Regions from separate parts of the Phreatobacter stygius genome, predicted to be linked through region 4. Evidence: predicted binding sites of a transcription regulator. Region 4 holds the regulator's gene; each other region holds the start of a gene.
The links. The regulator PhoB, encoded in region 4, activates phosphate uptake and scavenging genes when phosphate is short. The targets are predictions, from matches to a motif close to TGTCATNNANCTGTCAT.
Positions count from the first base shown of each region.

Region 1 (7,692 bases), 750 kb from region 4:
TCGATCTTCAGCTGGATCACGCGCCGGTCGATCTCGTCCAGCTCCTCGGGCTTGGAATCGACCTGCATGCGCAGGCGGGCCGAGGCCTCGTCGACCAGGTCGATCGCCTTGTCCGGCAGGAACCGGTCGGTAATGTAGCGGTTCGACAGGGTCGCCGCCGCGACGATCGCCGAGTCGGTGATCCTGACCTGGTGATGCTGTTCGTATTTCTCCTTCAGGCCGCGCAGGATCGAGATCGTGTCTTCGACCGACGGTTCGGGGATGAACACCGGCTGGAACCGGCGGGCAAGGGCTGCGTCCTTCTCGACGTGCTTGCGATATTCGTCGAGCGTGGTCGCGCCGATGCAATGCAGCTCGCCGCGCGCCAGCGCCGGCTTCAGCAGGTTGGAGGCGTCCATCGCGCCATCCGCCTTGCCGGCACCGACCAGGGTGTGCATCTCGTCGATGAACAGCACGATGCCGCCGTCGGACGAGGTCACCTCCTGCAGCACGGCCTTCAGGCGCTCTTCGAATTCACCGCGATATTTGGCGCCGGCGATCAGCGAGCCCATGTCGAGCGACAGGATCGCCTTGTCCTTCAGGCTCTCCGGCACGTCGCCGTCGACGACGCGCAGCGCCAGGCCTTCGACGATGGCGGTCTTGCCGACACCCGGTTCGCCGATCAGCACCGGATTGTTCTTGGTCCGGCGCGACAGCACCTGGATGGTGCGGCGGATCTCCTCGTCGCGGCCGATCACCGGGTCGAGCTTGCCCTCGCGGGCCGCCGCCGTCAGGTCGCGGGCATATTTCTTCAGGGCATCATAGGCGTTCTCAGCCGAGGCCGAGTCGGCGGTGCGGCCCTTGCGCAGGGTCTCGATCGCCTTGTTGAGCGCCTGCGGGGTGACACCTGCCGCTGCCAGCGCCTTGCCGGCCTCGGTGTCCTTTTCCAATGCCAGCGCCAGCAACAGGCGCTCGACCGTGACGAAGCTGTCACCGGCCTTGTCGGCGGCCTTTTCTGCAACGTCGAAGACGCGCGCGATGCCGGGGGCGAGATAGAGCTGGCCAGCGCCGGCGCCCTGCACCTTGGGAATTTTCTTCAGCGCCTCTTCCGTCCGCTGCAGCGCGACCTGCGGCTGGCCGCCGCCCTGGCGGATCAAGCCGGCGGACAGGCCCTCGGGATCATCGAGCAGAACCTTCAGGAGGTGCTCGGGCGCGAATTGCTGATGGCCTTCGCGGGTTGCAAGCATCTGCGCCGACTGCACGAAACCGCGGGCGCGCTCGGTATATTTTTCAAAGTTCATATGGTCTCTCCTTTGACCGATCCCGCCGTCTCGGATGAGCCCGGAGGAAACGTCCGACCGAATGAGTGTCCCGGCCCCGAAGCGACCGGCAGGCCCGATATGGGGAGGCAGGTTTCAGAGCGGAAGAGGCTTCGGTCACCGCCGCGTGATCCCGGCGGCAGCTCCGCAATCATGAGTGACGGGCTGGCGGCTTGACCGCGCCGGCGCCTTGCGTCACGTCAAGGCCGCCGACAATCCGCCCAGGACATGCCATGACCGCCCGCATCGCCGCCCTTTATCGCTACCCCGTGAAGGGGCTTTCGGCGGAACCGCTGATCGAAGCCGAGCTCGCCACCGCCGGCCATTTTCCCGGCGACAGGCTGTTCGCCATCGAGAACGGCCCGTCCGGCTTCGATCCGGCGGCGCCGGAACACCAGCCCAAGACCAAGTTCCTGGTGCTCGCCCGACAGGCGGCGCTGGCCAGGCTGAAGACCCATTACGACGAGGCGACCGGCGAACTGGCGATCGCAGCCGACGGCGCCGAAGCCGTCCGGGCCGATCTCGCGACGGCGGAGGGCCGCACCGCGATCGAGACGTTCTTCAAGACGTTCCTGGCCAAGGAGCTCGCCGGCGACCCGAAAGTGCTGACCGCGCCGATCGGCTTCCGCTTCATGGATTCGCGCTCCGGTTTTGCCTCGATCATCAATCTGGCAACCGTCCGGGCACTGGAAAAGGTCACCGGCATGGAGCTCGATCCGATCCGCTTCCGCGCCAATATCTACATTGACGGCCTGCCGGCCTTTGCCGAATTTGATTGGGTCGACAAGGCCGTCAGCGTCGGCGCAACCTTGCTGCATGGCATCAAGCGCACCGAACGTTGCGCTGCCACCACGGTCAATCCGAAGACCGCCATCCGCGACGTGATGATCCCGGCGGTGCTGATGCGCACCTATGGACATGCCGATTGCGGCATCTATGTCAGCGTCAGCGCCGGCGGCCGGATCGCGATCGGCGATGCCGTGGCGGCGCACTAGGTGCGGCTGGACCGCCGGTCGCCGGATCGGGCGGGACAGTGAGCAAGAGGCCGTCAGTGGAACAGTATGATGTGGTGGTGGTCGGTGCTGGCGCCGCCGGCATGATGTGCGCCATCGAGGCGGGAAAACGCGGCCGCTCCGTCCTGATCATCGATCATGCCGCCGCTCCCGGCGAGAAGATCCGCATCTCCGGCGGCGGCCGGTGCAATTTCACCAATATCCATACCAGCCCGCGCCAGTTCATCTCGCAGAACCCGCGGTTCTGCATTTCGGCGCTCAGCCGCTACACCCAACGTGATTTCATCGCCTGGATCGACCGGTCAGGCATCGCCTATCACGAGAAGACGCTCGGCCAGCTGTTCTGCGACGGTTCGGCGCGCGAGATCATCGATCTCCTGACCACCGAGATGGACCGGCACCATGTCGATCTCAGCCTGAACACCGTGGTCACCGATGTCGCCAGGAGCGCCGGCGGCTTTGATCTGAGGCTGAGCCACGGCGCCGTGCGCTGCGCCGCGCTGGTGGTGGCGAGCGGCGGCAAATCCATCCCCAAGATGGGCGCCACCGGCTTCGGTTATGAACTGGCCGCCCGGTTCGGCCTGAACCTGGTCGAGACCCGCCCGGCGCTGGTGCCGCTGACCTTTCAGCCCGACGTGCTGGAACGCCTGAAACCGCTTGCCGGCGTCGCGGTCGACGCGATCGTCAGCCATGGCAAGACGCGCTTCGAGGAGGCGATGCTGTTCACCCATCGGGGTTTGAGCGGCCCGGCGATCCTGCAGATCTCGTCGTTCTGGCGCGAAGGCGACGAGATCACCGTCGCCATGTTGCCTGGGCTCAACCTGCTCGACACCTTGCGCGCCGCGCGCGCCAGCAACGGCCGGCAGGCGCTGCAGACCGTGCTGGCGGCCCATCTGCCGAAGCGCCTCGCCCAGCTGCTGGTCGAGGAACAGGCGATCCAGGGCAATCTCGCCGACCTCTCCGACAAGGTGCTGGCCCGGGTCGATGCCGCGGTGAACGCCTGGCGCGTCCGCCCCAACGGCTCGGAAGGTTATCGGACCGCGGAGGTGACGCTCGGCGGCGTCGATACCCGCGATCTCGATTCGCGAACCATGGAGGCCAAGGCGGTTCCGGGGCTCTATTTCATCGGCGAGGTCGTCGACGTCACCGGCTGGCTCGGCGGTTATAACTTCCAGTGGGCCTGGTCGTCGGGCTGGAGCGCCGGGCAGGTGGTATGACCCCTGACCGGCAGCCCCGCATCATGCGGCGTGACGCTCGCCGGTCGGGCCGAAATGACCAATATAGCGGGGGCTGATCGCCGATACCGGCAGCACGATCAGCACATCGGTGGTGCCGAACTGATGGTCGACCACGGCGCCGTCGCCGACATGCGCGCCGAGCCGGAGATAACCCTTGATCAGCGGCGGCAGGGCATGCAGCGCGCGCTTCACGTCGAGTGCATCCTTGGACAGGCGCCCCATGCCGACATAACGCGACGGCAAGGCGCGCGCCGCCCATTCCTCGGGCGCGGCGGCGTGATGGTGCAGGAATGACAGTTCCAGCGACAGGGCCTTCGGATCGGTGCCGTCGAGGCTGGCGCAGCCGAACATCGCATCGATGCGATGGCGCAGCACATAGGTCCAGATGCCGTGCCAGAGCAGTTCCACCGTGCGCTTGTTGCGATAGGCCGGCTTGACGCAGGAGCGGCCGAGCTCGAGGAAGCGCAAGCCCTTGTGGCGCTCCAGCAAGCCTGCAATGTCGAATTCGGAGGCGGTGTAGAAGCCGCCGTGGCGATTGGCGACGTCCTGGCGCAGCAGCCGGTAGGTTCCGACGATGGCCGGGCGCGGCGGCCCGAAGCGCGGCCGCTTGACCACGTCATGATCGATCACCACCAGATGGTCGCAGATGGCGTCGAAGGCGTCGATGTCGCGGCGCGCCAGCTTGGACGGACCGTCGGCGATCGCCCGCATCTCCTCGTAGAAGACCTTGAAGCGCAGTTTCTGCGCCCGGCGCACTTCCGCGGCATTGGCCGCGAGCCGTACTTCGAGCGAACCGATGCGCCCAAGCGTTTCCGGCAATTCCGCCCGGGCGTCGCGCAGGCGGATGCCGCCATAGGCGCGCACCATCGGGATGATCTTGCGGCCTTGATCGGCCCAGACGGCCGGGTCCCAGGCTCGCATCGGTGAGGCGTTACGCTTGGCAACCGGCTCGGTCATGGCCGCTGTCTCCCGACGGCATGACGACCGACTCGACCGCGTCGATTCGCCTCATGCGCGTATCGCACCTCGTCTCGCATCAAGCAGACAGGTGAATGACGAAGCTGCGACGGATCAATGACATAGACGGAAGGCGCGGGCATTTTCAAGCAAGGCAGGCGCGACATCGCGGCGCGGACAGCGCGCGGATCCCAGGCCGGACGCGCTGGACGCCTGTCCCGATTATTCGGCCGTCGACAGTGTCGCGGCGCGGCCCCGGGAGGCGCCGAGTTCGGCCATATAGGCGCTTGTGGCGACCAGCATGTTGCTCGACGCCTCGGCCAAGCTCGCCAGCACCCGCGACTTCTGCGCATTGCTCAACGGACTGCCGCGAACCGCGGCGCCGAACGACGCGATGCCGCTGGTGATCGACCGCAAGGTCTCGATTTCGACGGTATGGGTCGAGCGCTTGATGTCGTCGGTGACGGACGTCGTTTCGGTCATGCCATGCCCCCCGGCCTGTTCTCTGCCGGAGCCTCACACGACATAGTTAACGTAACGTAAATAACCGGCGGGAAATTCAGCTCCCGCCGGTCTTTGTGACCGATCAGATGGTCTGATTATACTCGCCGACTTCCGGATTCTCGCGGACCACCGCGTCGACCGCCTTGAACATGTCGCGCATCCGCTTCTCCGACACCGGGCTTTCCACCACGACGACCAGTTCGGGCTTGTTCGACGAGGCGCGCACCAGCCCCCAGGTGCCGTCGGACGCGGTGACGCGCACGCCATTCACCGTGACGATGTCGACAATGGCATGGTCGGCGACGCGCTGGGCATGGTCGCGCATGTCCTGGAAGCGCTTGGTGATCCGCTCGACCACCTCATATTTGATCTCGTCGGCGCATTTCGGCGCCATGGTCGGCGTGCCCCAGGTCTTCGGCACCTCGGCATAGAGCTCGGCCATCGACTTGGTGGGGTTGCGGTCGAGCATGTCGAGCACGGCGATCGCGGTGACCACGCCGTCGTCATAACCGCGGCCGACCGGCGCGTTGAAGAAGAAGTGGCCCGACTTCTCGAAGCCGGCCAGCGCATTGAGATCGCGCACCCGCCGCTTGATGTAGGAATGGCCGGTCTTCCAATAGTCGGTGGTGGCGCCGAGCCGCTTCAGCTCCGGATCGGTGGCGAACAGGCCGGTCGACTTCACGTCGACGACGAATTGCGAGGGACCGTGCACCTTGGTCAGATCGCGCGCCAGCATGACGCCGATCTTGTCGGCGAAGATTTCCTCGCCGTGATTGTCGACCACGCCGCAGCGGTCGCCGTCGCCGTCGAAGCCGAGCCCGACATCGGCGCCGTGCTCCTTCACCGCCACCGCCATGGCATGAAGCATCTTCATGTCTTCGGGATTGGGGTTGTAGCGCGGGAAGGTGTAGTCGAGTTCGGCATCGAGCGGGATCACCTCGCAGCCGAGCTTTTCCAGGATCTGCGGCGCGAAGGCACCGGCCGTGCCGTTGCCGCAGGCCGCCACCACCTTCAGCTTGCGGCTGAATTTCGGGCGCTCGGTCAGGTCGCGGATATAGCGTCCGGCGAAGTCCTCGATGAACAGCAGCGAGCCGCCGCCGATCAGGTCGAAATCGGCCTCCAGCACGATCTTCTTCAAGGCCGTCATCTCGTCCGGACCGAAGGTGACCGGCCGCTGGGCGCCCATTTTGACGCCGGTCCAGCCATTGTCATTGTGGCTGGCGGTGACCATGGCGACACAGGGCACATCCAGTTCGAACTGGGCGAAATAGGCCATTGGCGACATGGCCAGGCCAATATCGCGCACCTTGCAGCCGGCCGCCATCAGGCCGGTCACCAGCGCCATCTTGATCGAGGCGGAATAGCTGCGGAAATCATGCCCGACGACGATCTCGCGCTTCACGCCCATGCGGCCGATCAGCGTACCGAGGCCCATGCCGACGGCCTGCACGCCCATCAGGTTCAATTCCTTGCCGAGGAACCAGCGTGCGTCATATTCGCGAAAGCCCGTGGGCTTCACCATCGGCAGGGATTCATAGGCGGCGGTATTCGGGGTCAGCGACGGCAGCGGTTTTGGAAACATGCGGAATGAACCTTCGCGCGACAGGGGACAATGGGCTTGCGAGCTTATAGCGCCAGCCATGCTCGCATGGCCATGCCATGGCCATGATGAACAGCGGGTGAGCGACGGTGCACCGCAACAATGTCGAAAACGGGAAGGCCCCGATAGCGCCGGTCAGGCGGCGCGCTGCAACGGCGGCGCGATGACGTGATGCGACAGGATCCAGGGAGCCTCTTCCACCGTCATGAGGCGGATTTCGAGCGCCTCGGTGAACAGGGCACGGACATGGTCCTCGATCGCCACCAGCGATCCGGATGACGACCGAAGCGTCAGCCGATCGGTCGCGATCTCCAGAATTCGACCCTGCATGCGCGCATAGATAACGGGTTCATCGGACATGATTGGCCTCGCGGTTCGCGGGAATGCGCATGCAAAACCCCACGAACGCCCTCCCCCCGAGACATCGCCAGGGTCGTCCGCCTGACTTGAACGATACGGCTGCCGAACACGACCGATCAAGCGGAACTTTCGGCATAGGTCACGGAGATCGCCGGCCGTCGCGCGTCAGCGTCGTTCGTCGTAGATCACCCGCACCAGATCGGCGGCGTTCTTGGCGCCGAGCTTTTCCATGATCCGGGCGCGGTGAACCTCGATCGTCCGCGGGCTGATCCCGAGACTGCGGCCGGCCTCCTTGTTGGAGGCGCCGCGCACCAGTTCCTGCAACACGTCGCGCTCGCGCGGGGTCAGCAGGCTCGCGCCATCCGGCCCGAGCGCCGCCACCGGATCGGCCCGTTCGGCACGCCGCCTGGCATTGACCGCCAGCGCCTGAATGACCTGAACGATGACCTTGTCGGCATCGAAGGGCTTTTCGACCAGATCGACGGCACCGGCCTTGATCGCTTCCACCGCCATCGGAATATCGGCATGGCCTGATATCATCACGACCGGGCCGGTGAATTTGCGCGCGTTGAGCTGTCTCAGCACGTCGAGGCCGCTCGGCCCCGGCAGATGGACGTCCAGAAGAATGGCATCCGGTGCGCGATGCTGCAGGGCAATCAGCGTTGCCGGCCCGTCGGCAAAAGTCGTGACCCGAAAACCGGATTGCTCGAACAGGATGGCAA
Region 1 is NZ_CP039690.1:1,939,420-1,947,111, forward strand. It holds gene clpB (ATP-dependent chaperone ClpB) at 1-1,280, opposite strand, end outside; gene E8M01_RS08895 (MOSC domain-containing protein) at 1,532-2,293, shown strand; gene E8M01_RS08900 (BaiN/RdsA family NAD(P)/FAD-dependent oxidoreductase) at 2,350-3,528, shown strand; gene olsB (l-ornithine N(alpha)-acyltransferase) at 3,550-4,416, opposite strand; gene E8M01_RS08910 (hypothetical protein) at 4,729-4,989, opposite strand; gene E8M01_RS08915 (phosphomannomutase/phosphoglucomutase) at 5,093-6,592, opposite strand; gene E8M01_RS08920 (hypothetical protein) at 6,746-6,970, opposite strand; gene E8M01_RS08925 (response regulator transcription factor) at 7,136-7,692, opposite strand, start outside.
Region 1: olsB (l-ornithine N(alpha)-acyltransferase) is a predicted target of PhoB. The motif match lies at 4,613-4,629, and genes of this name have one in related genera.

Region 2 (7,692 bases), 2.0 Mb from region 4:
GCCGGCGACGTGATCATTCACGTGTTCCGCCCGGAAGTCCGCAGCTTCTACAATCTCGAGAAGATGTGGTCGGCGGCGCGTCCGGCCGAGCGGCTGGCCGGCTGAGCCCTCAGCGCTCGGGCCGGAATTCTCATGCGGCTGATCCTGGTCGCCGTCGGGCGGACGAAAGCCGGCCCGGAGACGGAACTGGCCGCGCGTTACCAAGATCGCGCGGCAAAAGCCGGCAAGGCGCTCGGATTTCGCGGCCTCGACGTGGTCACGCTCGACGAAAGCCGGGCGGCCGACGGCGCGCAGCGCAAGGCGGAGGAGGCCGGCGCCATTCGCCGCCAGCGCGTCGGCCGTCTCATCCTGCTCGACGAACGGGGAAAGAGCCTCGGCAGCGAAGCCTTCGCCGAGCGGCTCGGCCGCTGGAAGGACAAGAGCGAGGAGGCGGCGACCCTGGTCATTGGCGGTCCCGACGGTCTCGATCCGGCGCTCCACGCCGAGGCTGATCTGGTGCTCTCGTTCGGCGCCATGACCTGGCCGCACCAATTGGTGCGCGTCCTGGCGCTCGAGCAGCTCTATCGGGCCATGACGATCCTCGCCGGCCATCCCTATCACCGGGCATGACCGGCGCCACGGATCGGGAAAGATCGACAGGCCGTTCGTGAATGAACCTCGCATGACAGCCGCCGCCGGGGCAGGGCGCGCTCGCGCGATGCCTGCCTTGGCCGAGGCATCGACCCGGGCCGCCTTTTTCCTGGGGGGTTTCGGCATGGCGGCCTGGGCGCCACTGGTTCCCTTTGCCAAGGAGCGCGCCCATCTCGACGACGGTGCGCTCGGCCTGCTGCTGCTTTGCCTGGGCGCGGGTTCGCTGATCGCGATGCCGCTGGCCGGCGCCCTGGCGACCCGTCTCGGCTGCCGTGCGGTCATCTGGGCCGCCAGCCTGATGATCTGCGCGGCACTGCCATGGCTCGCCATCGGCGCAAGCCCGCTGTGGCTGGCCGCGGCGCTGCTGGTTTTTGGCGCCGGCGTCGGCGCCGTCGATGTCGCGGCCAACATCCAGGCGGTGACGGTCGAAGGGGCCGCCGGCCGCACCTTGATGTCGGGTTTCCATGGCCTCTTCAGCCTCGGCGGCATTGCCGGAGCCGGCGGCGTCAGCTTGCTGCTCTGGCTCGGAGCCTCGCCGTTATGGGCCATGCTGGTGGCCGCGGCGATCATTCTCGGCCTGATGGCGGGTTTTGGCCACGGCCTCCTGTCCCATGGCGGGGCTGACGGCGCGCCACTTTTCGTGCTTCCGCACGGCCGGGTGGTCCTGATCGGATGGCTCTGCTTCATCGTTTTCCTGGCCGAGGGCTCGATGCTCGACTGGAGCGCGGTCTTCCTGACCTCGGTGCGCGACGTCGCGCCGGCCCATGCCGGGCTCGGTTATGCGGGTTTTGCCGTCGCCATGACGCTCGGCCGGCTCAATGGCGACCGCGTCGTCCAGGCTCTGGGCGGACCGGCCGTTCTGGTCTTCGGCGGCATCTGCGCCGCATCGGGGTTCGGCCTGGCGATCCTGGTTCCTTCGTCCGCGGCGGCGCTCGCCGGCTTCACCATGGTCGGGCTCGGCGCCTCCAATGTGGTGCCGGTGCTCTATTCGGCGATCGGGCGGCAAACCGCGATGCCGCCGCCGCTCGCCGTGGCGGCGGTCACCACGGTCGGTTATGCCGGCATTCTGGCGGGCCCGGCCCTGATCGGTTTCCTGGCCCACGCGACCAGTCTGCCCTGGGCCTTCGCGGCGGTCGCGGGGCTGTTGGTGGCCGTCGCCGCCAGCGCCCGGATCGCCGGGCCTTAAGCGCCGTTGCGCGGCCGGGGAAATCTGCCGGACCGCCTCTTACTCTGTCATCGAAGCTTCACTAGAGTGTCATCTGTCCGTCGTTCGGCGGACCCAAGAACGGCACGGGTTTCGCCCGCAAAGCCGCATTGGCGCTCAGCCGCGCCCTTTGGGAGGTCTATCGATGTTGAATCGCCGTTTCATGCTGGCGGTTGCTGCCGCCGCCGCGCTCGTGTCCAGCCCCGCCTCGGCCCAGGTCGAGATCCAGTGGTGGCATGCGATGACCGGCGCCAACAACGAGGTGGTGGTCAAGCTGGCCGAGGAGTTCAACGCGTCGCAGCGCGAATTCCGGGTCGTGCCGACCTATAAGGGCTCCTATCCCGACACGATGAATGCCGGCATCGCCGCCTTCCGCGCCGGCAATGCACCGCACATCCTGCAGGTTTTCGAGGTTGGCACCGCCACCATGATGGCTGCCCGCGGCGCCATCAAGCCGGTCTACCAGTTGATGAGCGAGGCCAACGAGCCGTTCGACCCGCAAGCCTATCTGCCGGCGGTTGCCGGCTATTATTCGACCTCGCGCGGCGAGATGTTGTCCTTCCCGTTCAACTCCTCGTCCTCGGTCATGTGGTACAACAAGGACGCCTTCCGCCGCGCCGGCCTCAATCCGGATCAGCCGCCGCGCACCTGGCCTGATGTCTTCGAGGCGGCAAAAAAGCTGCGCGCAGCCGGTTACGACAAATGCGGCTTCTCGTCGGCCTGGATCACCTGGCTCAATATCGAGCAGTTCTCGCTCTGGCATAACGTGCCGCTGTCGACCCGGGCCAATGGCATTGACGGCTTCGACACCGAGCTCAGGTTCAATTCGCCGCTGCATGTCCGTCACCTGCAGAACCTGGTCGAACTGCAGCGCGACAATACCTTCAGCTATTCCGGCCGCACCAATACCGGTGAGGGCCGCTTCACCTCGGGCGAATGCCCGATCATGCTGACCTCGTCCGGCTTCTACGGCAACGTGCGCGCCAATGCGAAGTTCGAATGGGCCAACGCGGCGATGCCCTATTATCCCGACGTCGCCGGCGCGCCGCAGAACTCGACGCTGGGCGGCGCCTCGCTCTGGGTCATGGGCGGCCGGCCGGCCGCCGAATATCGTGGCGTGGCGCGCTTCTTCACCTTCCTTTCCGATGTCGACCGGCAGGCCAAGCTGCATACCGATTCCGGCTATCTGCCGATCACCCGGGCGGCTTACGCGAAAGTGAAGGCTTCGGGCTTCTACGTGCAGAACCCCTATCTCGAGACGCCGCTTCTGGAGCTGACCAACAAGGAGCCGACCGAGAATTCCCGCGGCCTGCGGCTTGGCAACATGGTGCAGCTGCGCGACGTCTGGGCCGAAGAGATCGAAGCCGCGCTGGCCGGCCAGAAGCCGGCGCAGGCCGCGCTCGACGCGGCCGTGGCGCGCGGCAACACCATGCTTCGCCAGTTCGAGCGTACCGTCACGCGCTGATCGAGGCGATGCCGGAGCGGGCTTAAGGCCCGCTCCGGAACGTGCCTTCGGGGGGATCATGGAAAAACGGGTCGTTTTCGACGGCAAGTTGCTGCCCTACATGCTGCTTCTGCCGCAGCTCGCCGTCACGCTGGTCTTCTTCTATTGGCCGGCGGGCCAGGCGGTCTGGCAGTCGTTCCTGATCCAGGATGCCTTCGGCCTATCGACGGAATTCGTCTGGCTGGAAAACTATTCCGACCTGTTGTCCAAGCCGGAATATTACAAGTCGATGGTGACGACCGCGATCTTTTCCGCCCTGGTCGCCTGCCTGTCGCTGTCGCTGTCGCTGTTCCTGGCGATCCAGGCCGACAAGCAGATCCGCGGCACCGGCGCCTACAAGGCCTTCCTGATGTGGCCTTATGCGGTTGCCCCCGCCATTGCCGGCGTGCTCTGGCTGTTCATGTTCCAGCCCTCGCTCGGCCTGATCGCCCAGGCGCTCCGCTCGCTCGGCTTCGACTGGAACCCGCTGTTGAACGGCAATCACGCCATGACGCTGGTGGTCATGGCCGCGACCTGGAAGCAGATCAGCTATAATTTCCTGTTCTTCCTGGCCGGCCTGCAGTCGATTCCGAAGAGCGTCATCGAGGCCGCCGCGATCGACGGCGCGGGGCCGATGCGCCGGTTCTGGACCATCATCTTCCCGTTATTGTCGCCGACCACCTTCTTCCTGCTGGTGGTCAACATCGTCTACGTCTTCTTCGACACGTTCGGCATCATCGACGCGACCACCAGCGGCGGCCCGGCCAAGGCCACCGAAACCCTGGTCTACAAGGTCTATTCCGACGGTCGCCTGGGCGGCGATCTCGGCGGTTCGGCGGCGCAGTCGGTGATCTTGATGATCATGGTGATCGGGCTCACCGCCATCCAGTTCCGCTATGTCGAGCGCAAGGTCCAATACTGATGGTCGAGCGCAAGCGTTTCCTGGATTTCCTGCCGCACCTGGTGCTGCTCGTCGGCATCATGATCGTGGCCTTCCCGGTCTATGTCGCCTTCGTCGCCTCGACCTGGGACGCCTCGACCATCTCCAACGGCCAGATGCCGCTGCGGCCCGGGCCCTATTTCCTGGAGAACTACTACAAGACCATTTTTGTCGGCACGGCCTCGTCGACCCGCGAGCCGGTCGGCGGCATGATGCTGAACAGCCTGGTGATGGCGCTGACCATTGCCATCGGCAAGATCATGATCTCGATCGTTTCGGCCTTCGCCGTGGTCTATTTCCGCTTTCCGTTCCGGATGACCGCCTTCTGGGTGATCTTCATGACCCTGATGCTGCCGGTCGAGGTGCGCATCTATCCGACCTACAAGATCGTCGCCGATCTCGGCCTGCTCGACACCTATGCCGGCCTGACCATCCCGCTGATCGCCTCGGCGACCGCGACGCTCTTGTTCCGCCAGTTCTTCATGACCGTGCCGGACGAACTGGTCGAGGCCTCGAAGATCGACGGCGCCAGCGCCATGCAATTCTTCAAGGACACACTGCTGCCGCTGTCGATCACCTCGATCGCGGCGATGTTCGTGATCCAGTTCATCTATGGCTGGAACCAGTATCTCTGGCCGCTCCTGATCACCACCCGCGACGACATGCAGACCATCGTCATCGGCATCAAGAAGATGATCGTCACCCAGGATGCGCTGACCGAATGGCAGCTGGCCATGGCGACCGCGATCCTCGCCATGCTGCCGCCGGTCCTGGTGGTGGTGATCATGCAGAAGCTCTTCGTGAAGGGCCTCGTCGAGACGGAAAAATGAGGACATATCGATGAGCGAGGTCATTCTCGACCAGGTCCGCAAGGTCTATCCCGGCGGCGTCGAAGCCGTGAAGGGGGTCGATATCAAGGTGCCGACCGGCGCGTTTTGCGTGCTGGTCGGACCGTCCGGCTGCGGCAAATCCACACTCCTGCGCATGATCGCCGGGCTGGAAACCATCACCGGCGGCTCGATCACCATTGGCGGGGTCGTCTGCAACCAGCTGGAGCCGGCCGAACGCGACATCGCCATGGTGTTCCAGAACTACGCGCTCTATCCGCATATGAGCGTCTACGACAACATGGCCTATGGCCTGCGCAACCGCGGCACGCCCAAGCCCGAGATCGACACGCGCGTCCGTGAGGCGGCCCGTATCCTGGAAATCACGCCGTTCCTCGAGCGCAAGCCGCGCGCGCTCTCCGGCGGCCAGCGCCAGCGCGTCGCCATGGGCCGCGCCATCGTGCGCAAGCCCAAGGCTTTCCTGTTCGACGAGCCCCTGTCCAATCTCGATGCCAAGCTGCGCATGCAGATGCGGGTCGAGATCAAGAAGCTGCAGCGGGCGCTCGGGACCACCTCGGTCTATGTCACCCATGACCAGCTCGAGGCCATGACGCTGGCCGACATCCTGGTGGTGATGAACCGGGGCGAGGTCGAGCAGGCCGGCAGTCCGCTCGATCTCTACGAGCGGCCGGCGACCACCTTCGTCGCGAGCTTCATCGGCGCGCCGCCGATGAACCTGATCAAGGTTGCCCAGGGACCGAACGGGCCGGTGCTTGCAGGCGTCACCGGTGGCAAGGGCCTGGCCGTACCGGCCGGCGGTGCGCTGCTCGGCATTCGGCCCGAGCACCTGACCCTGGTGACCGGGCCGGTGCCGGACGACGCGGTCGGCCTGACCTTTCCGGTTTCGGCGGTCGAGGCGGTCGGTGCCGAAACCTTCGTCTACGGCCCGCTCGACGGCAACGGTTTGGAGATCATCGCCCGGCTGCCGGGCAAGGCGCTGCTGGCCCCCGGCACGCCGGTCTCGGTCATGGCGACCGCCGATCACCTGCACCTGTTCGATCCCGACAGCGGCAAGCGGCTGTAGGATTGCAGCCCTGCCACCGGATGGCTCCCACGCCGCGCCGATCTTGAACCTGCTCGCCGCGACCTCCATATTCCAGAGGTCGCGGAACGCTCCGTGACGCTGGGCGCCTTCGGGGCCCGGCCGATGTCGCTCAGTCGAGGACCTCGACCATGTCGCGTGTGCCGTCTCTCTCGTCGCCGTTTCTGCTCGGTTTCGATCAGCTCGAGCGGGTGCTCGATCGGGTCACCAAGGCAGCCGACGGCTATCCGCCCTACAATATCGAGCGGATCGCTGCGGAAGCGGGCCTGCCGGACCGGCTTCGGATCACCCTGGCTGTTGCGGGTTTCACCCGCGATCAGCTCGATGTGACGGTGGAAGAAAGCCAATTGACCATTCGCGGCCGTCAACAGGACGACGGCGAGGGTCGGACCTTCATCCATCGGGGGATTGCGGCACGGCAATTCCAGCGCGTCTTCGTGCTGGCGGATGGCATGGAAGTGATGGGAGCAGACCTGAAGAACGGGTTGCTCTCGGTTGATCTTGCCCGCCCGGAGCCTGAACGGATCGTGCGGCGCATTGATATAGCGGCTCACGACTGAGCCTTGTTCGACCTGCCTATGGAGGAGGTTTGACCATGAATACGATCATGACCCCTGAAGTGCTTGCCCAGATCGGCCTGTCCAAGGTCGCTTATGTCAAAGCCATCCGCTCCGACGATATGGCCCGGATGTTTCCGCAGGCCCCGCCGCTGCCGCCGGGGCTCGACCTGTTCGCGCTGATTTCTGCCGATGGTTCGCCGATCATGGTGACCGACCGCCGCGAAGAGGCGGTGGCCAATGCCTGGCAGAACGAACTCGAGACCGTCAGCCTGCACTGACCGACCCATCTCCGGCAATGATGCCGGCCGCGCCGCCCATGCCGCGGCGTCGGGTGAACCATGTGCGGTGGTCAGTGCATCTTGGCTGACTTGCCGCGCACCTGCCAGAAGCGCAACACGCGCAGTGCCGTGTTGGTGGTCAGCTTGTCATAGCTCTCGCGCGCCAGTTCGAGCGCTGCGGGAGCCATGCTGGCGCCGTTCGGACGCACTTTCAGCACATGTTTGAGCGCCGACCAGGACAGGCCGGCGGCGCGCGCCAGGATCAGGATCGGGTCGGCGCGCTCGCCCAGGAACAGCCGTTCGACCATGTCGACCGGCACGCCGCAGAGCACCGACAGCGCACAGACCGTTTCCTCGAACTTGTCCTGCTTGGCATAGGCCTTGAGCTCGGCCTCGCCGAGCTTGCCCTTGTGGTGCAGCCCGACGATCGCCCGGTGAATGGCGGTATAGTCGCGCCGCTCCGGGCCGGAGCCAACCGCGATCCGGTCGGCGATGCCGGCAAGCGCGGTGCGCACCTGGGCGCGGTCCTTGGCGGCGGTCGAGGCCAGCAGGCGCTCCTGGACGCCCTCCTTGGCGCTCGCCAGGATCACCCGGAACAGATAGGGCGGAATGTCCTTGCGCAGGCCAATGCATTCGGCGAGCACGTCGTCGTCCTTGGCACGCGACAC
Region 2 is NZ_CP039690.1:3,145,681-3,153,372, forward strand. It holds gene rsfS (ribosome silencing factor) at 1-105, shown strand, start outside; gene rlmH (23S rRNA (pseudouridine(1915)-N(3))-methyltransferase RlmH) at 133-609, shown strand; gene E8M01_RS14650 (MFS transporter) at 698-1,816, shown strand; gene ugpB (sn-glycerol-3-phosphate ABC transporter substrate-binding protein UgpB) at 1,980-3,299, shown strand; gene ugpA (sn-glycerol-3-phosphate ABC transporter permease UgpA) at 3,358-4,239, shown strand; gene ugpE (sn-glycerol-3-phosphate ABC transporter permease UgpE) at 4,239-5,087, shown strand; gene E8M01_RS14670 (sn-glycerol-3-phosphate import ATP-binding protein UgpC) at 5,098-6,168, shown strand; gene E8M01_RS14675 (Hsp20 family protein) at 6,318-6,746, shown strand; gene E8M01_RS14680 (BQ00720 family protein) at 6,782-7,024, shown strand; gene E8M01_RS14685 (DUF2336 domain-containing protein) at 7,096-7,692, opposite strand, start outside.
Region 2: ugpB (sn-glycerol-3-phosphate ABC transporter substrate-binding protein UgpB) is a predicted target of PhoB. The motif match lies at 1,884-1,900, and genes of this name have one in related genera.

Region 3 (7,692 bases), 1.9 Mb from region 4:
CGCCGATCGGCTTGCGCAGGGCCTGCGGGCAGACTTCGGTGAGGAAGAAGGCAATGCCGAAGGACACCGGAACCGCCACCACCACGGCAATGACCGCGGTCACCAGGGTGCCGAACAGCATGGATGCCGCGCCGAAGCGCTCGGTCACCGGGTTCCAGATGGCGGTGGTGTAGAAGGCGACGCCGAAGTGGCGCAGCGCCGGCCAGCCATCATAGGCCAGCATGGCGATCATCGCGCCGAGGATCAAGAGAACCAGCGCGCCGGAGGCCCAGAGCAGGGCGTGGAAGACGGCGTCGGCCATCTGGCCGCGGCGGATGGTGCGCGCCAGGCTCGAACTTCGGTCACTTGCTAGCGAAGGCTCGGCGACAGTTGTCACGGATGGGTCTCACAAGCTCGATCGGGATTGGATGGCTGCGACTGTCGGAACAACCGTGCCTGCGCCGTTGAGCGCAGGCACGGGATTTGGACGGCTTACTGGGACGGCCCGGTCCAGACCGGCTGGCCCTGGGCGTTGTGGACATTGGCCCAGGCTGCCTTGACGCGGGTGACGACGGCGGCCGGGAGCGGGATGTAATGCAGACGCTCGGCGATCTGGCCGCCCTGCTGGGCGAACGACCAGGAGAAGAAGTCGAGCGCCGCCTTGGCGCGGGCGGCGTCACGCGGGTCGCGCGGGAACAGGATGTAGGTCGGGCTGACGATCGGCCAGCTCTGGGCGCCCGGCTTGTTGATCATCGAGGCGGCGAGGTCGCGGGCGTTTTCCCAATCCGCGGCCGCGGCTGCGGCCTGGAAGTTCGGGGTGGTCGGCTCGACGAACTGGCCGGCGACGTTCTGCAGCTGGGTGGTGGTCAGGCTGTTCTCGGCGGCGAAGGCATATTCGACATAACCAATGGCGCCCTTGGTGTTGCGCACCGCGCCAGCCACGCCGTCATTGCCGCGGGCACCGGCACCGGTCCGCCACTGCACCGAGGTGGCGGCGCTGACTTCGGCTTTCCACTTGGCGCTGGCTTCCGACAGGTAGCTGGTGGTCACGAAGGTGGTGCCCGACGCGTCCGAGCGATAGATCGGCTGGATCGCCAGGCTCGGCAGGGTGACGCCCGGATTGATCGCCAGGATGCGCGGGTCGTTCCAGGTCTTGATGGTGCCGAGATAGATGTCGGCGACGATTTCGCCGGTCAGCTTCAGCTGGTTCTTGTTGACGCCGTCGAGATTGACGATGAACACCACCGCGCCGATCACCGCCGGGAACTGGACCAGCTTCTGCTGGGTCAGGCGGTCGGTGGGAACCGGCGCGTCGGAGGCGCCGAAATCGACCGTGCGGTTCTGGATCTGGTTGATGCCGCCGCCGGAGCCGATGGCCTGGTAGTTGAGCGTGTTGTTGGTCGCCTGCTTGTAGGCGGCGGCCCAGGCGGCATAGACCGGGGCGGGGAAGGTGGCGCCAGCGCCAGTGAACTCGACGCCCTGCGCAGCGGCCGGCTGAGCGAAGAGTGTTGCAGCGGCCAGAACCGCCGCAGCTGAAATCCGCTTGAACATTGTGGGTACCTCGAGTGTCGAAAGATTGAGCGATCTGCTCGCACACGTCTGGCGACACTCGATGACAGGTGTGTGACGATCGTGACAAAAGCCGCAAATGGCGAATAGCGAGGGGCGAATAGCGTATGGGGAATAGGCAAGCGCGGCCTGATGAAGCGGGCTGCGCGAACCCTCGCCCGCGCCTTCGCGGGAGAGGGTGGCCGCGGAGCGGCCGGGTGAGGGTGGTTGCGTCGGCCCGCGCCGTGCATTCCCGCTGGAAATGACGGGCCGGCCCTCTTCAGACCCTCACCCGCCGGCTCCGCCGGCACCCTCGCCCGCGCCTTCGCGGGAGAGGGTGGCCGCGAAGCGGCCGGATGAGGGTGGTTGCGTCGATGCGCGCCGTGCATTCCCCCTGGAAATGATGGGCCGGCCCTCTTCAGACCCTCACCCGGCGCCTGACGGCGCCACCCTCTCCCGCAAGCGGGAGAGGGTTTACGCGCAGCGCTCGCCCGCCTGGCGGCGCCACCCTCTCCCGCAAGCGGGAGAGGGTTTACGCGCAGCGCTCGCCCGCCAAATGACGCGGCCGGAGCCATGACAGCTCCGGCCGGACCAACGATCGGGCAGGGCCCGATGTGCGATCACGCCCGCGGAATGAGCCGGCCGACCTCACGCGCCATGTCGCGCAGCACCTCTTCGGGGCTCGCCTTCTGTTCGGCGATGCGGGCGAGGTTGTCGACCATGATCTGGGTCACCCTGACCGAGTTCTGGCCCGGGAAGGCGTACCACGGGATCATCAGGTGGACCTGCCTGGTCGCCGCCTGGAACAGCGGATTGGCCCGGTAGAACTCGCCGAGATAACCGGGATCGTCGATGGCGAGCTGGTTGCACGGGACATAGCCGGTGTTGCGCGCCATGATCGAGGTGCCCTCGGCGGAGGAGGCGAATTTCATGAACTCCCAGGCGGCGGCCTGGCGGGCCGGATCCTTGGCGGTCAACATCACGCCGGCGCCGCCGGTCGGCAGGCGCCCCTTGACCGGATCGATCACCGGCAAGGTGGTGGTCTTCAGTTCGAAATTCCTGCCGACCATGCCGGAGACCTGGCGGACCTGGGCGGTGGTGCGGAACATGGTGCCGAGCTTGCCGGCACCGAAAGCCTGGAGATCGGCGGTCGCGGTGGCGGAAGCGCCGAAATTCGGCATCTTGCCTTCCTTCACCATGCGGTCGAGCAGTTTCAGGGCGGCGAGACCCTCGGGGCCGTCGAAGGCGACCTTGGTTTCGTCCACCGTCAGCATGCGGCCGCCATGGCCGTAGAGCAGGGCGGAGAACATCCAGTCGTCGCCCGGCCAGCGAAAGAACATGCCCTCATTGCCGTCGCCGAGCGCGTTGATCCTGGCCGACAGCTTGATCACGTCGTCCCAATTGGTCGGGAACTCCGCGGCGTTCTGGCCAACCCGCTTCAGGAGATCGGCATTGAGATAGCTGATCGGATTGGAGGTGGCGAAAGCGAGCCCGCATTGCACGCCGCCATGGAAGCCGAGGCCCAGCAGCGGATCGGAATAACCGAGCTTCTTCACATCGCCTTCGCGCTCCAGGAAGGGTTTCAGATTGGCGGCGATGCCGCGCTCGGAGAACAGCCGAAGCCGGTTCAGGCCCTGGAACGAGACATCGGGCAGGCCACCGGTGGTCGCCTGGCGCAGGATCAGCTGGGCGCCGTCCTCATAGGTCGGGGTCGGATTGACATAGGTGACCTTCACCTTGTCGCTCTTCTTGTTGAACGCTTCGGCGAGCGTCTCCTGGGCCTCCTTGAAGATCGGCGGCATGGAATAATGCGCGACGACCTCGATGGTCTGGGCGCGCGCGACATGCGGCATGGCAAGGGTCGCCGCGCCGGCCATCAGGCCGAGCGCCGAGCGGCGGTTATGAAGATTGGACATCACGTCCTCCAGAGGGGTCGATCAAGGCAAGGGTCCGCTTAGGGCCGCCCCACCGGCCCTGGCGGCAAGGCAAAAGCGGTCAGGCGCGCGCCAGAAGACGCCGGGTTTCGCGCGCGATATCGGTCAGCACCTGTTCCGGCGCCGCCTTCTGCTCGACCACGCGGGCGAGATTGTCGACGAAGGCCTGGCCGATGCGCACGCCGTTGGCGCCCGGAAAGGCATACCAGGGCAGGCTCAGCGGCAATTGCCTGGTGGCCGGCAGGAAGAGCGGGTTGGTCCGGTAGAAGTCGGCGAGATAGGCCGGGTCGTCGACCGCGATCTGGTTGCACGGCACATAGCCGGTGGCCTTGGCCATGATGGCCGTGCCTTCGGCGCTGGTGGAGAATTTCAGGAACGTCCAGGCGGCCTCGCGCCTGGCCGGGTCGCGCGCCAGAATCATGCCGCAGGACCCGCCGGTGGCGAGCCGCCCCTGCGCCGCGCCGGGGATCGGCACGGTTGCGGTGAGCAGTTCGAAATTGCCGGCGACGCCCGAGATCATGCCACGCAGCGCCGCGGTCGAGCGCATCATGATGCCGAGCTTGCCGGCGAAAAAGGCCTGTTGCGCCGCCCCCGAGGTGAAGCCGGACATGCCGCCTTGTTTGACCATGCGATCGATGAGGCGCGTGGCGGAAAGCCCTTCCGGTCCATCGAACGCGATCTCGCGTTCGTCCACCGACATCATCCTGCCGCCGTGGGAATAGAGCAGCGACGACCACATCCATTCCTGGCCCGGCATCCAGTCGATGTAGAAACCGTCGACGCCGCTGCCGACATCCTTGATCGCGCGGGCAAGCGGCAGGATCGCGTCCCAGCTGGCGCCGAGGGCTAAGGGATCCGCGCCGGCACGCCGGACGAGATCGGCATTGATATAGAGAATGGTGTTCGACATGGCGTAGGGCAGGCCGACCTGCGCCTCGCCAACCCGGCCCTGGCCAAGGATAGCAGGGGAATAGCCGAGCTTCGCCGCGCCGCCGTCGCGGGCGATCAAGGGTGCCAGATCGGTCGCAAGGCCCCGCTCGGCAACCGCCCGGACGCGGTTCAAGCCCTGATAGCTGAGGTCCGGCAGCGTTCCGGTGATGGCCTGCCGCAGCACATATTGCACGCCTTCTTCGTAGTTGGGCGTGTTGCTGATGAACGAGACCTTGATATCCGGATGGCGGCTGGCAAAGGCTGCGGCGAGCTGTTCCTTGGAATCCTTGAAGATGACCGGCTGGGAATAATGAACGACGATCTCGACCGCGGCGGCGCGGACGAGGCGGGGGCTTGCGAGAGCGGCGGCCGCGCCAAGGGCTGCGCGGCGGGTCAGGCTGATCGTCATCTGTCAGGGCTCCTGGCGGCTGAGACGGCGGGCGGATGCTTGCCGGTCTTGTCTTGGTGTCGTGGAGCTCAGCCTTTGAGGCCGGTCATGGTGATGCCCTCGACGAAGCGCCGCTGGGCGAACAAGAAGGCGGCGACGAGGGGAATGGTGGTCAGGGTGGCGGCGGCCATCAGCGCGCCGAAGTCGTCGCCGGCCTCTTCGGTGCGGAAATAGATGACGCCGAGCGCGGGAGTGGCGAGCTCGCCCTTGCCGGAGACCGCGATCAGCGGCCAGAACAGGTCGTTCCAATGGGCGACGACCGAAAAGATGGCGAAGGCCGTGGCGGCCGGCCAGGCATTGGGCAGCACGATGCGCCAGACGATCGACCATTCGCCCAAGCCGTCCATGCGCGCGGCCTGGATCAGCTCGTCCGGCATGGCGCGGAAGAACTGGCGGAACATGAAGATGGCGAAGACCGAGATGGTCGACGGCGCGATCAGCGCCGCGTAGCTGTTGAGCAGGCCGGTCTGGGCCAGGCCGATATAGAGCGGGATGGCCGGCACATGCGCCGGGATCAGCAGGCCGAGCATGACGAAGACGAACAGCGTGTCGCGGCCGCGGAAGCGCAGCTTGGCGAGCGCGTAGCCGGCGGGAATGGCGAAGGCGAGCTGAAAGGCCAGGATGCCGAAACAGACGATGACGCCGTTCAGGAGATAGCGGCCGATCGGCACCTCGCGGAACACCCGGCCGTAATTCTTGGCAATGGCGAAATTCTCGGGGATCAGCGACATCGAGGCGCGCCAGACCTCGTCCATCGGCTTCAGCGAAACCGAGATCATCCAGAGATAAGGCATCAGGAACAGGATGCCGAGCAGGCTCAGCAGGGCGAGCCGCGGCAGGTCGGCGATCAGGCTCTTGTCGTGGACCGTACGGGGTTTCATGACCTGTTCACCCGTAATGGACGCGGCGGTCGAGGAGGCGCGTCTGCAGCAGCATCAGCACCACCACGGCGATGAGAAAAACCACGGTGATGGCCGCCGAATAGCCCATGCGGAAGAAGGTGAAGGCCTCGCTATACATGGTGTAGAGCAGCACTTCGGAGGCCTTGTTCGGCCCGCCCTGGGTCAGCGTCGCGACGATCTCGAAGACCCGGAGCGAGCGGATCATGGTGATGGTCAGGACGAACAGCGTGGTCGGCCCGAGCAGCGGCCAGGTGACGGTCACGAAGCGCGACCACGCCGACCGGACGCCGTCGATTTCGGCCGCGGCATAGAGATCGCGCGGGATGGCGGTCAGCCCGGCCAGGAACAGCACCATGTTGAAGCCGATCTGCTCCCAGATGCCGATGATCGCGAGCGTCCACATGACGCTGTCGGAGGACCCGAGCCAGTTCGGCCCGACCAGGCCAAGCGTGCGCAGCACCGCGTTCACCGGCCCGATGGTCGGGTGGAACATGTATTGGAAGGCGGTCGCCATCGCGACCATCAGCGACACCACCGGCAGGAAGAACACCGCCCGGAACACGGCGCGGCCGCGCGTGCCGCCCTCGATCAGCATGGCGAGGCCAAGCCCGCCGAACAGCGAGACCGGCGTGGTGACGGCAACGAAGAAGGCGGTGTTGCGGAACGAGGTGACGAAGCCGCGGTCTTCGAGCAGCTCGGCGAAATTGGCCAGGCCGACGAACCTCAGCGAGCGGGCGCCGAGCTCGTAATCGGTGAAGGCAATGGCGACCACGGCGGCGGTCGGGAGCAGCAGCATCACGACGAAGGCGATGATCGCCGGCAGCGACAGCAGCCAGGCGGCAAGCGCCTCGCCGGTGCCGGCGCGGTCGGCGGCCGGAGCGGGCAGGGCGGCGGCGTGGGAGAGGGCGAGATCAGACAACGGCTTTCACCGCCGGTTCGTCGATACCGATCGCCAGCCGCAGGCCGTCGCCGTCGAAAGCGAGCAGCCTGGCGGCAGCGAAGGCGAGGCCAACCGCGCGGTTTCGATCGACCTTGGCCCAGGCCTCCGGCGTCAGCCGGGCAATCAGGTCGACGCCGGTCGTCGCCTCGCGGACATAGACCAGCACCTCGGCGCCGAGAAATTCGACATGGCGGATGGTGCAGGGGATGCCGTCGGCCTGCAGGCTGAGATGTTCCGGGCGAATGCCGAGCCTGACCTTGGCTCTCGCCTGATCGACCGCGGCACCGGTGCGGCGCCCGGCAAAGGCGAGCGCGCCGCGCCCGTCGGTTTCGGCGGGCAGGACATTGATGCGCGGCGAGCCGATGAAGCCCGCGACATCGATGGTCGCCGGCTGGTCATAGACTTCTCTCGGCGTGCCGAATTGCAGCACCTTGCCGCCGAGCATGACCGCGACGCGGTCCGACATGGTCATCGCCTCGGCCTGGTCGTGGGTGACATAGACAGTGGTCACGCCGACCCGGCGGTGCAGCTCGACCAGTTCCTTGCGCATGTCGTGGCGCAGCGCCGCGTCGAGGTTCGACAGTGGCTCGTCCATCAGGAAGGCTTGCGGATGGCGCACGATGGCGCGGCCAAGGGCGACACGCTGGCGCTGGCCGCCGGACAATTGCCCGGGCCGGCGCTGCATCAGATGGCCGATCGACAAGAGTCGCGCGGCCTCGCGCACCTCGGCGAGGATCGCCTGGCGGCGCTGATCGGTGCCGGGCACCAGGCGGCCGAGGAGAGGCGCCCGCTCCAGCGCGCGAAGCCTTCGCATGACCAGCGGCAGCGCGATGTTCTGCTCCACCGTCATATGCGGATAGAGTGCGTAGTTCTGGAACACCATGGCGACGTCGCGGTCGGCGGCCCGCCGGCCGGTGACATCGGCGCCGCCGATCGACACCCGGCCCTGGTCGGCGGTCTCGAGCCCGGCGATGATGCGCAAGAGCGTGGTCTTGCCGCAGCCGGACGGAC
Region 3 is NZ_CP039690.1:6,643,953-6,651,644, reverse strand. It holds gene pstC (phosphate ABC transporter permease subunit PstC) at 1-301, opposite strand, end outside; gene pstS (phosphate ABC transporter substrate-binding protein PstS) at 472-1,530, opposite strand; gene E8M01_RS31470 (ABC transporter substrate-binding protein) at 2,148-3,443, opposite strand; gene E8M01_RS31465 (ABC transporter substrate-binding protein) at 3,523-4,800, opposite strand; gene E8M01_RS31460 (carbohydrate ABC transporter permease) at 4,869-5,720, opposite strand; gene E8M01_RS31455 (carbohydrate ABC transporter permease) at 5,728-6,660, opposite strand; gene E8M01_RS31450 (ABC transporter ATP-binding protein) at 6,653-7,692, opposite strand, start outside.
Region 3: pstS (phosphate ABC transporter substrate-binding protein PstS) is a predicted target of PhoB. The motif match lies at 1,592-1,608, and genes of this name have one in related genera.

Region 4 (7,692 bases):
CAGCGTCATCGGTTCGGCCGGCGGCGTGGCGGCCTTCTCGTTCCTGCGCCGGGCCGGCCAGCTCGACCTGTTCATCGCGCTCTCCTATGTGACGCTGCTCAGCGGCATCGGCCTTCTGATGGTGGTCGAGAGCAGCCGGGCGATCGCCCGTTCGCGCTCCGGCGAGCCGCCGAAACCGGTGCCGGCCCGCGACCGGCGTGTCGCCTCCAGCTTGCCTTTCGCGATCAATTTCCCGCGCTCGCGCATCACCATCTCGGTGATTCCGGTGGTGGCGATCGGGCTCGGCATCGGCTTTCTCGGTTCGATGATGGGCATTGGCGGCGGCTTCCTGCTGGTGCCGGCGCTGATCTATCTGCTGCGCGTCTCGACCTCGGTGGTCATCGGCACCTCCAGCCTGCAGACGCTCATCACCATGCTGCTGACGGTGATCTTCCACGCCATCACCAATGCCTCGGTCGATGTCGTGCTGGCGCTGCTCCTGATGATCGGCGGGGTCATCGGCGCGCAGTTCGGCGCGCGCACCTCGCTGACCATGAAAGGCGAGGAACTGCGCCTGATGCTGGGCCTTGTGGTGCTCGCCGTCGGCATCCGCTTCTTCGTCGATCTGGTGCTCAAGCCGGATGACCCCTTTTCCAATACGATCATGGAATGGGTGGTCAGATGATCCGGCTGGTGCTGACGCTCGTCGCCTTGATCGCCGCCGTCCCGGCCGCACGGGCCGAGGCACTGATCACCTCGCTCTCGACCCATCGGTTGCAGATCACGTCCAATTTCGTCGGCTCGGAAATCGTGCTGTTCGGCTCGATCGAGCGTGACAGCCAGACCGTCGCTCGATCGGGCGGTTATGACATGGCGGTGGTGGTGCGCGGGCCGAGGGCCAAGATCATCACGCGCCGGAAGGACCGGGTGTTCGGGATCTGGATGAACACCGACGCGCGTGAATTCGTCGAGGTGCCGACCTCCTACACATTGTTGTCGAACAAGCCGGCCGAGGCGCTCGCCGATCTCGACGTGCGCCGGCGCCAGCAGATCGGCCTGCAGGGCATCGCGCTGCAGACATCGCGTCCGGGCACCAATCCGGAAGGCACCGTGACCTTTCGCGAAGCCTTCCTCAGGATCAACCAGGCGCGCGGCCTGTTTCGCGAGAACCCGACCGGCGTCACCTTCCTGACGCCGACCCTGTTCCGCGCCACCATTCCGGTGGTTTCCAACACGCCGGTCGGCGCCTTCGAGGTCGATATCTACCTGATGTCGGGCGGCGTGATCCTGGCGCGCGAGAATACCAATTTCGAAGTGACCAAGACCGGTTTCGAGGCCTTTGTCGCCAATGCCGCCCGCGACAACGGGCTGATCTATGGCATGGCGGCCGCTGCCATGGCGCTGTTCACCGGCTGGGCGGCGAGCGTCGTGTTCCGGCGCGACTGAAGCCGACCGTCCATGTCATCGAACCGTCGCATCGGCGTGCCAGTCACCTTTGCTCGCCGCTGAACGTCCTGTCGTTTCGTCGAAACGAAGAGGCGTTCATTGCCCCGTTTCGTCGTAATCTTGGTGCGAACCGGGCTCCGTCGCGCGCAAAAATGCTCTAGGACACAGTCATGGACGACGAATTGGAACCGCCGCGACTACAGGGCTGGCAAGGGCGCACCCTGCTGCTGGTCGTGGCCTTCCTCGTCGCCACGGTCCTGATCGCCTGGCGCAAGGTCGAATGGCCTTATGCCATCGGAGCGGTCGCGGTGATGACCGCCGCGGCGCTGATCGTGCGCCGGCGCAGCGTGGCGCCGCTTCCGCCGGATCCGGAACAACTGGCGCGCCGCGCCGCCCGGCTGACCGACCTGACCATCGAAGGGCTGATCGCGGCCCTGCCGGCGCCGGCCATGCTGATCGATCCGAAGCTCATCGTTCGCAGCCACAATGCCCGGGCGACCGATCTGGTCCCCGGCCTGAAACGCGGCGAACCGCTGACGCTGGCGCTGCGCACGCCCGAGGTGGTCGAGGCGGTGCGCCGGGCGCTCGCCACCAATGCCAGCCAGGAGATCGACTATACCGAGCGGGTGCCGGTCAACCGGTGGTTCCGGGTCGAGGCCGCCCCGGTCGCGCTGACGGTGAGGGCACGTGAGGAAGCCAGCCCCGATTTCGTGCTGGTCTCGCTGCGCGACCTGACCGAAGAGCGCCGGCTGGAGCGTCTGCGCGCCGATTTCGTCGCCAATGCGAGCCATGAGCTCAGGACGCCGCTCGCCTCCGTCGTGGGTTTCGTCGAGACCATCCAGGGGCCGGCGAAAAACGATCCGGCGGCGCGCGAGCGGTTCCTGGCGATCATGCTGGCCCAGGCCAATCGCATGGCACGGCTGATCGACGACCTCCTGTCGCTGTCGCGGGTCGAATTGAACGAACATGTCCGGCCGGTGGCGCTGATCGACCTGGTGCCGCTGCTCGGCCAGGTGCGCGACAGCCTCGGCCCTTATGCCCAAACGCTCGGCGTCAGCGTCGGCGTGGAGGCGGCCGAACCTTCGCTGGTGGTCTCGGGCGACCAGGACGAGCTGTTCCGGCTGTTTGAGAACCTGGTCCAGAACGCCATCAAATATGGCGCCGAGGGCAAGACGGTGGAGATCACGCTGAAGCGCGAGCCGCGCGGCAAGCGGCGCGACGAGGCGGTGGTCGCGGTGCGCGACCACGGGCCGGGCATCCCGGCCGAACATCTGCCGCGCCTGACCGAACGCTTCTATCGCGTCGATGTGGCGTCGAGCCGCGAGAAGGGCGGCACCGGCCTTGGCCTGGCGCTGGTCAAACATATCGTCAAGCGCCATCGTGGCCGCCTGGCGATCGAAAGCGAGGGACGCGACGGCGCGACCTTCACGGTTCGCCTGGAGACCGCCGCCGCGGCGGCGGCCGAACAAGGCGAGGCGCCGGTCGCCGAAATGCCGGCCCGCCGCGTGCCGCCCGCGGCGGAATAGCCGAGTCGGCCATCGGGTGCTTGCCGGCGGTCTTGTCGCATCTCATCTAAGCAATTGAAGCATTGTGTGATTCATCGTCATTGATGTGTCACGTCCCAAGCATAGAACCGTCGTCATATCAGGGTAGGGAAAAGCCCCCTTTGCCAGCCCCACCCAGGAGACCTGCATGACCGAGCACATCGTCAGCGCATTCGAGAACGAGCTGAAGGGCTTGGCGCAGCGCGTCGCCGAAATGGGCGGACTCACCGAGAAACAGATCGTTGGCGCCATCGATGCGCTGATCCGCGGCGATGTCGCGCTTGCCTCGACGGTGCGCGCCGCCGATCCGACCATCGACGCCATGCAGCGCGAGATCGAGGAGGTCGGCATCCTGGTGATCGCCAGGCGCCAGCCGATGGCGATCGACCTGCGCGAGATTGTCGGCGCCCTGCGCATCGCCGCCGACCTGGAGCGCATTGCCGATCTCGCCAAGAACATCGCCAAGCGGGTCATCGCCATCAACGGCTCGTTGCCGTTGCCCAAGGTGACCGGTGGTTTCGACGCCATGGCCCGGCTCGCGCTCGAGCGGATCAAGGAAGTGCTCGACGCGTTTTCGCAGCGCGACGTCGCGGCCGCCCTGGAAGTGTGGAAATCCGACGGCGATATCGATGCCCTCTACAATTCGTTGTTCCGCGAGCTCTTGACCTACATGCTCGAGGACCCGCGCAATATTGGCGCCTGCACGCATCTCCTGTTCTGCGCCAAGAACCTTGAGCGCATCGGTGACCACGCCACCAATATCGCCGAGACGATCTACTACGTGGTCAATGGCACGACGCTCGCCGAAGAGCGGCCGAAGCTCGACACCACGACGATCGTCGCGGCCGGAACTTAACCTGCGAAGGATTTTCTCATGATCGCACGCATCATGGTGGTCGAGGACGAAGAGCCGATCACCGTTCTCCTCCGCTACAATCTCGAAGCCGAAGGCTACCGCGTCGAAACGGTGATGCGCGGCGACGAGGCCGAGGTGCGTCTGCGCGAGGCGGTCCCCGATCTGATGCTGCTCGACTGGATGCTGCCGGGGCTGTCGGGCATCGAGCTCTGCCGGCGCATCCGGCTGCGCGCCGAGACCGAGCGCCTGCCGGTGATCATGCTCACCGCACGCGGCGAGGAAGGCGAGCGCGTGCGCGGGCTTGCCACCGGCGCCGACGACTATGTGGTGAAGCCGTTCTCGGTGCCCGAGCTTCTGGCGCGGATCCGGGCGCTGCTCCGCCGGGCCAAGCCCGAGCATCTGTCGAGCCTGCTGAAGTCAGGTGATATCGAACTCGACCGCGAGACGCGCCGGGTACACCGCTCGGGCCGCGAGATCACGCTGGGCCCGACCGAGTTCCGCCTGCTGGAATTCCTCATGCAGTCGCCGGGGCGCGTCTATACCCGTGAGCAATTGCTCGACGGCGTCTGGGGCCGCGACGTTTATATCGACGAGCGCACTGTCGACGTCCATATCGGACGCCTGCGCAAGGCGGTGAAGCGTGGCCGCGAGGCCGACCCGATTCGCACCGTGCGCGGCTCCGGTTATGCGTTCAACGAGCGTTTCGCCGGCGCGGCCTGAGGCCGGCCGCCGTCGGGCGGCCGAAAGAGGTCAGCTCAACCGCTCGATCCCCTTGCCGAGCACGCGCTTGTAATCGACAAAATCGATGAAGATGCCATGGGGGCCGGCATCCCGAGGGCGGGGCGCGGCGCAATGGCGCTTGATCTCCCGGCGGAAGGACTGGGCCTTGTCGGGTGCGTCCTTGCGGGCCGCCAGATAGGCCGCGACGATCTTCGCCTGCAGGTCGCGCCCGGGCCAGCCGATGCCCGCGCCTTCGATCATGCCGACGACGAACAGGTTGTTATCGGTGGGCGGGAAGATGTTCAGGTGCAGGTGCGGCGCCGGCGCCTTCCAGTTCAGTTCGCGTATCAGCCCGGCCTCGTCCAGGAACGGGAAGGTGATCCGATAGCCGGTGGCCAGCAGCACGAGATCGACCTCGTCGGTCTGGCCGTCGGTGAAGATGACACGGTTGCCGTCGAGCTCCTCGATCGGCGGCCGGACGGCGATGTCGCCCTGGCCGAGGTGCTGCAGCACCAGCGAATTGACCACCGGGGTGCGATCGTAAAGCCGGTGCGCCGGGCGCGGCAGCCCGAAATCTTCCGGTGAGCCGACAACAAACCGCAGCACCGCCTCGTGCAGGATCGAGCGAAGCCGGCGCGGCAGCACAAGTTTCGCCTTGTGATTGGCCTCGTCCGCCGGCTTGCCGCGGAGGAATTTCGGGGCGAAATGATTGCCGCTGCGCACCGACCACAAGACTTTCGAGGCGCGATGAACGGCATCGACCGCGATGTCGCAGCCGGTATTGCCCATGCCGACGATCAGCACGCGCTTGCCGCTGAAGATCGCGGCGTTCTTGTAGGTCTTGGAATGCATCAGCTCGCCGGAAAAGCTGCCGGGGATCTGCGGCAGTTCGGGATCGGTGAGATGACCATTGGCAATGACCACGCCCTGGTAGTCGAGGCTCGTGCCGTCGTCGAAGCTCGCCCGCCAGCCATCCTCCTGCCGGGTCAGCCGGGTCACCGCCCGGTTGAAACGGATCGACGGGTAGAGGCCGAAATGGCGGGTGAAATTCTTGAGATAATCGAGAACCTGAGCGTGATGTGGATAGGCCGGCCAGTCTTCCGGCATCGGATAGTCGGCAAAGGCCGTGGTGGTTTTCGACGAGATCAGGTGGGTCGAGGCATAGACCCCGCTCGATGGCGCGCCATAGAGCCACTGGCCGCCGATATCGGCATGCCGCTCGACCACCTCGAAGGGCAGGCCGGCCGCCTTGAACACCCGGGCGGTGGCAAGCCCGGCCGGTCCCGCGCCGATGACGAGGAAGGTCATGATGCCGGCCTCGCACGCCAATAGCGGTCAAAGGCCTCCGCCGCCGACAGGGCCGGCACATAACCGAAGCCGGTCTTCAGGCGGTCATTGGCCAGCACCGGCCGGTATTGCAGGAAATTCACCTGGGCCGGGCCGAGTGGGGTCAGTTTCAGCCGGTTGGCGAACCACAGGACGCCACGCAGCAGGGCTGGCGGCAGCGGCAGATAGGGCTTGCCGATGCGCCCGGCAATCTCGGCGAGCGACAGCGTGCCGTCGCCGGCGAGATTGTAGATGCCGGGCAGGCTTGCCGGTGCGGCGGCGCGGGCCAGCGCCGCCACCACGTCGGTTTCGCTGACCAGGCTGAACGGCGCCGCGCTGCCGGCAAGGCCGATGACCACCGGCCGCTCGAAAATGGCGGTGATCTGGTTGCTGACGCCTGGCCCCAGCACGGTGCAGGGGCGGAACACCACCTGCTCCAGTGCCGGATGGGCCGCGCGCGCTTCGGCGAGCAGGTTTTCCACCAGCCTTTTGTGGCGCGAATAGGGGAAGTCCTCGTTGCCGCGTAGCGGATCGGTCTCGGTCAGCGGCTGGGCATTGTCGGCATGGTAGCCATAGGCAGCGCCGCTGGATGTGACCACCAGGCGCGTCACGCCGGCGGCAAGGCAGGCTTCGACGACATGGCCGGTGCCGATGACATCGATGGCATAGTCCTGTTCGGCATCGCCGCCGGCGGCGACGACCGAGGCGAGATGCACGACCACACGCGGCTTGAGGCGCGCCACGAGGCCAACCAGCGCCCGGTCGCGAATGTCGGCCTTTTCATAACGGACACCGGGAACCGGCTGCGTCGCGGCACGAATATCCAGGCCGAAGACCGGTTCGTCGCCGGCAGCCAGTTGCCGGACCAGGGCCTGGCCGATGAAACCGGCGGCCCCGGTCACCAGGATGCCCGCGTTCATTCGGCCGCTGCCTTCCTGTCACGCCGCGTCCAGTAGACCGCCAGCGCCCAGCCCGAGACGATGTGCCAGACGCCCCAGCCGGCGGCGATCAGGGCGGCCCCGCCCAGCGCGTCGAACTGGTTGAGGATGAGGGCCAGCCCCAGACCCGAATTGTGCATGCTCACCTCGATCGCCATCGCGCGAGTGTCGTAGTCGCTGAGCCGCCAGAACCGCGCCGCCAGCCAGCCGATCCCGACCGCGATGGCGTTGTGCAGAATCACCAGGGGAATGATGTCGCTGACGAAGGTGAGGAAATAACGGCCATTGCTGGCGGTCGCCGCGATGATGAAACCGATAAGGAAGACAAAGGAGGCGATCTGAAACGGCCGGCGGAGCCGGTCGGCGAGCTTTGGCCAAAAATGCACGGTGGCCATGCCGGCGATCAGCGGCAGGCCGAGCAGCAGGGCAGTGGTGCCGAGGAACGACGCCGGTTCGATGCTGACCTGGCGCAGGAGCGCCGATGTCGCCGGATTGAGGCTGGCCCAGAACAGGATGTTGAGCGGCGTCGTCACCACCGCCAGCATGTTGGAGATGCCCGTCATCGAGATCGACAGCGCCGTGTTGCCGCGCGCCAGATGGGTCATCAGGTTGGAGATATTGCCGCCCGGGCAGGCCGCGACGATGATCATGCCGAGCGCGATGCTCGGTTGGGGTTGCAGGATCATGGTGATCGCGAAGGTCACGGCCGGCAGAATCAGGATCTGGGCGACAAGTCCGGTGACCGGTGCCAGCGGCCGCGAAAAGACGTCGACGAAGTCTCTCAGGCGCAGTTCAAGCGCGACGCCGAACATGATCAGCGCCAGGATGAGGTTGAGGATCAACTGACCCGTCGGATTGATCTGGATCAGGACGCTGTCGACCC
Region 4 is NZ_CP039690.1:1,184,887-1,192,578, reverse strand. It holds gene E8M01_RS05550 (sulfite exporter TauE/SafE family protein) at 1-664, shown strand, start outside; gene E8M01_RS05545 (TIGR02186 family protein) at 649-1,425, shown strand; gene E8M01_RS05540 (ATP-binding protein) at 1,596-2,951, shown strand; gene phoU (phosphate signaling complex protein PhoU) at 3,118-3,825, shown strand; gene phoB (phosphate regulon transcriptional regulator PhoB) at 3,844-4,545, shown strand; gene E8M01_RS05525 (flavin-containing monooxygenase) at 4,576-5,853, opposite strand; gene E8M01_RS05520 (NAD-dependent epimerase/dehydratase family protein) at 5,850-6,791, opposite strand; gene E8M01_RS05515 (bile acid:sodium symporter family protein) at 6,788-7,692, opposite strand, start outside.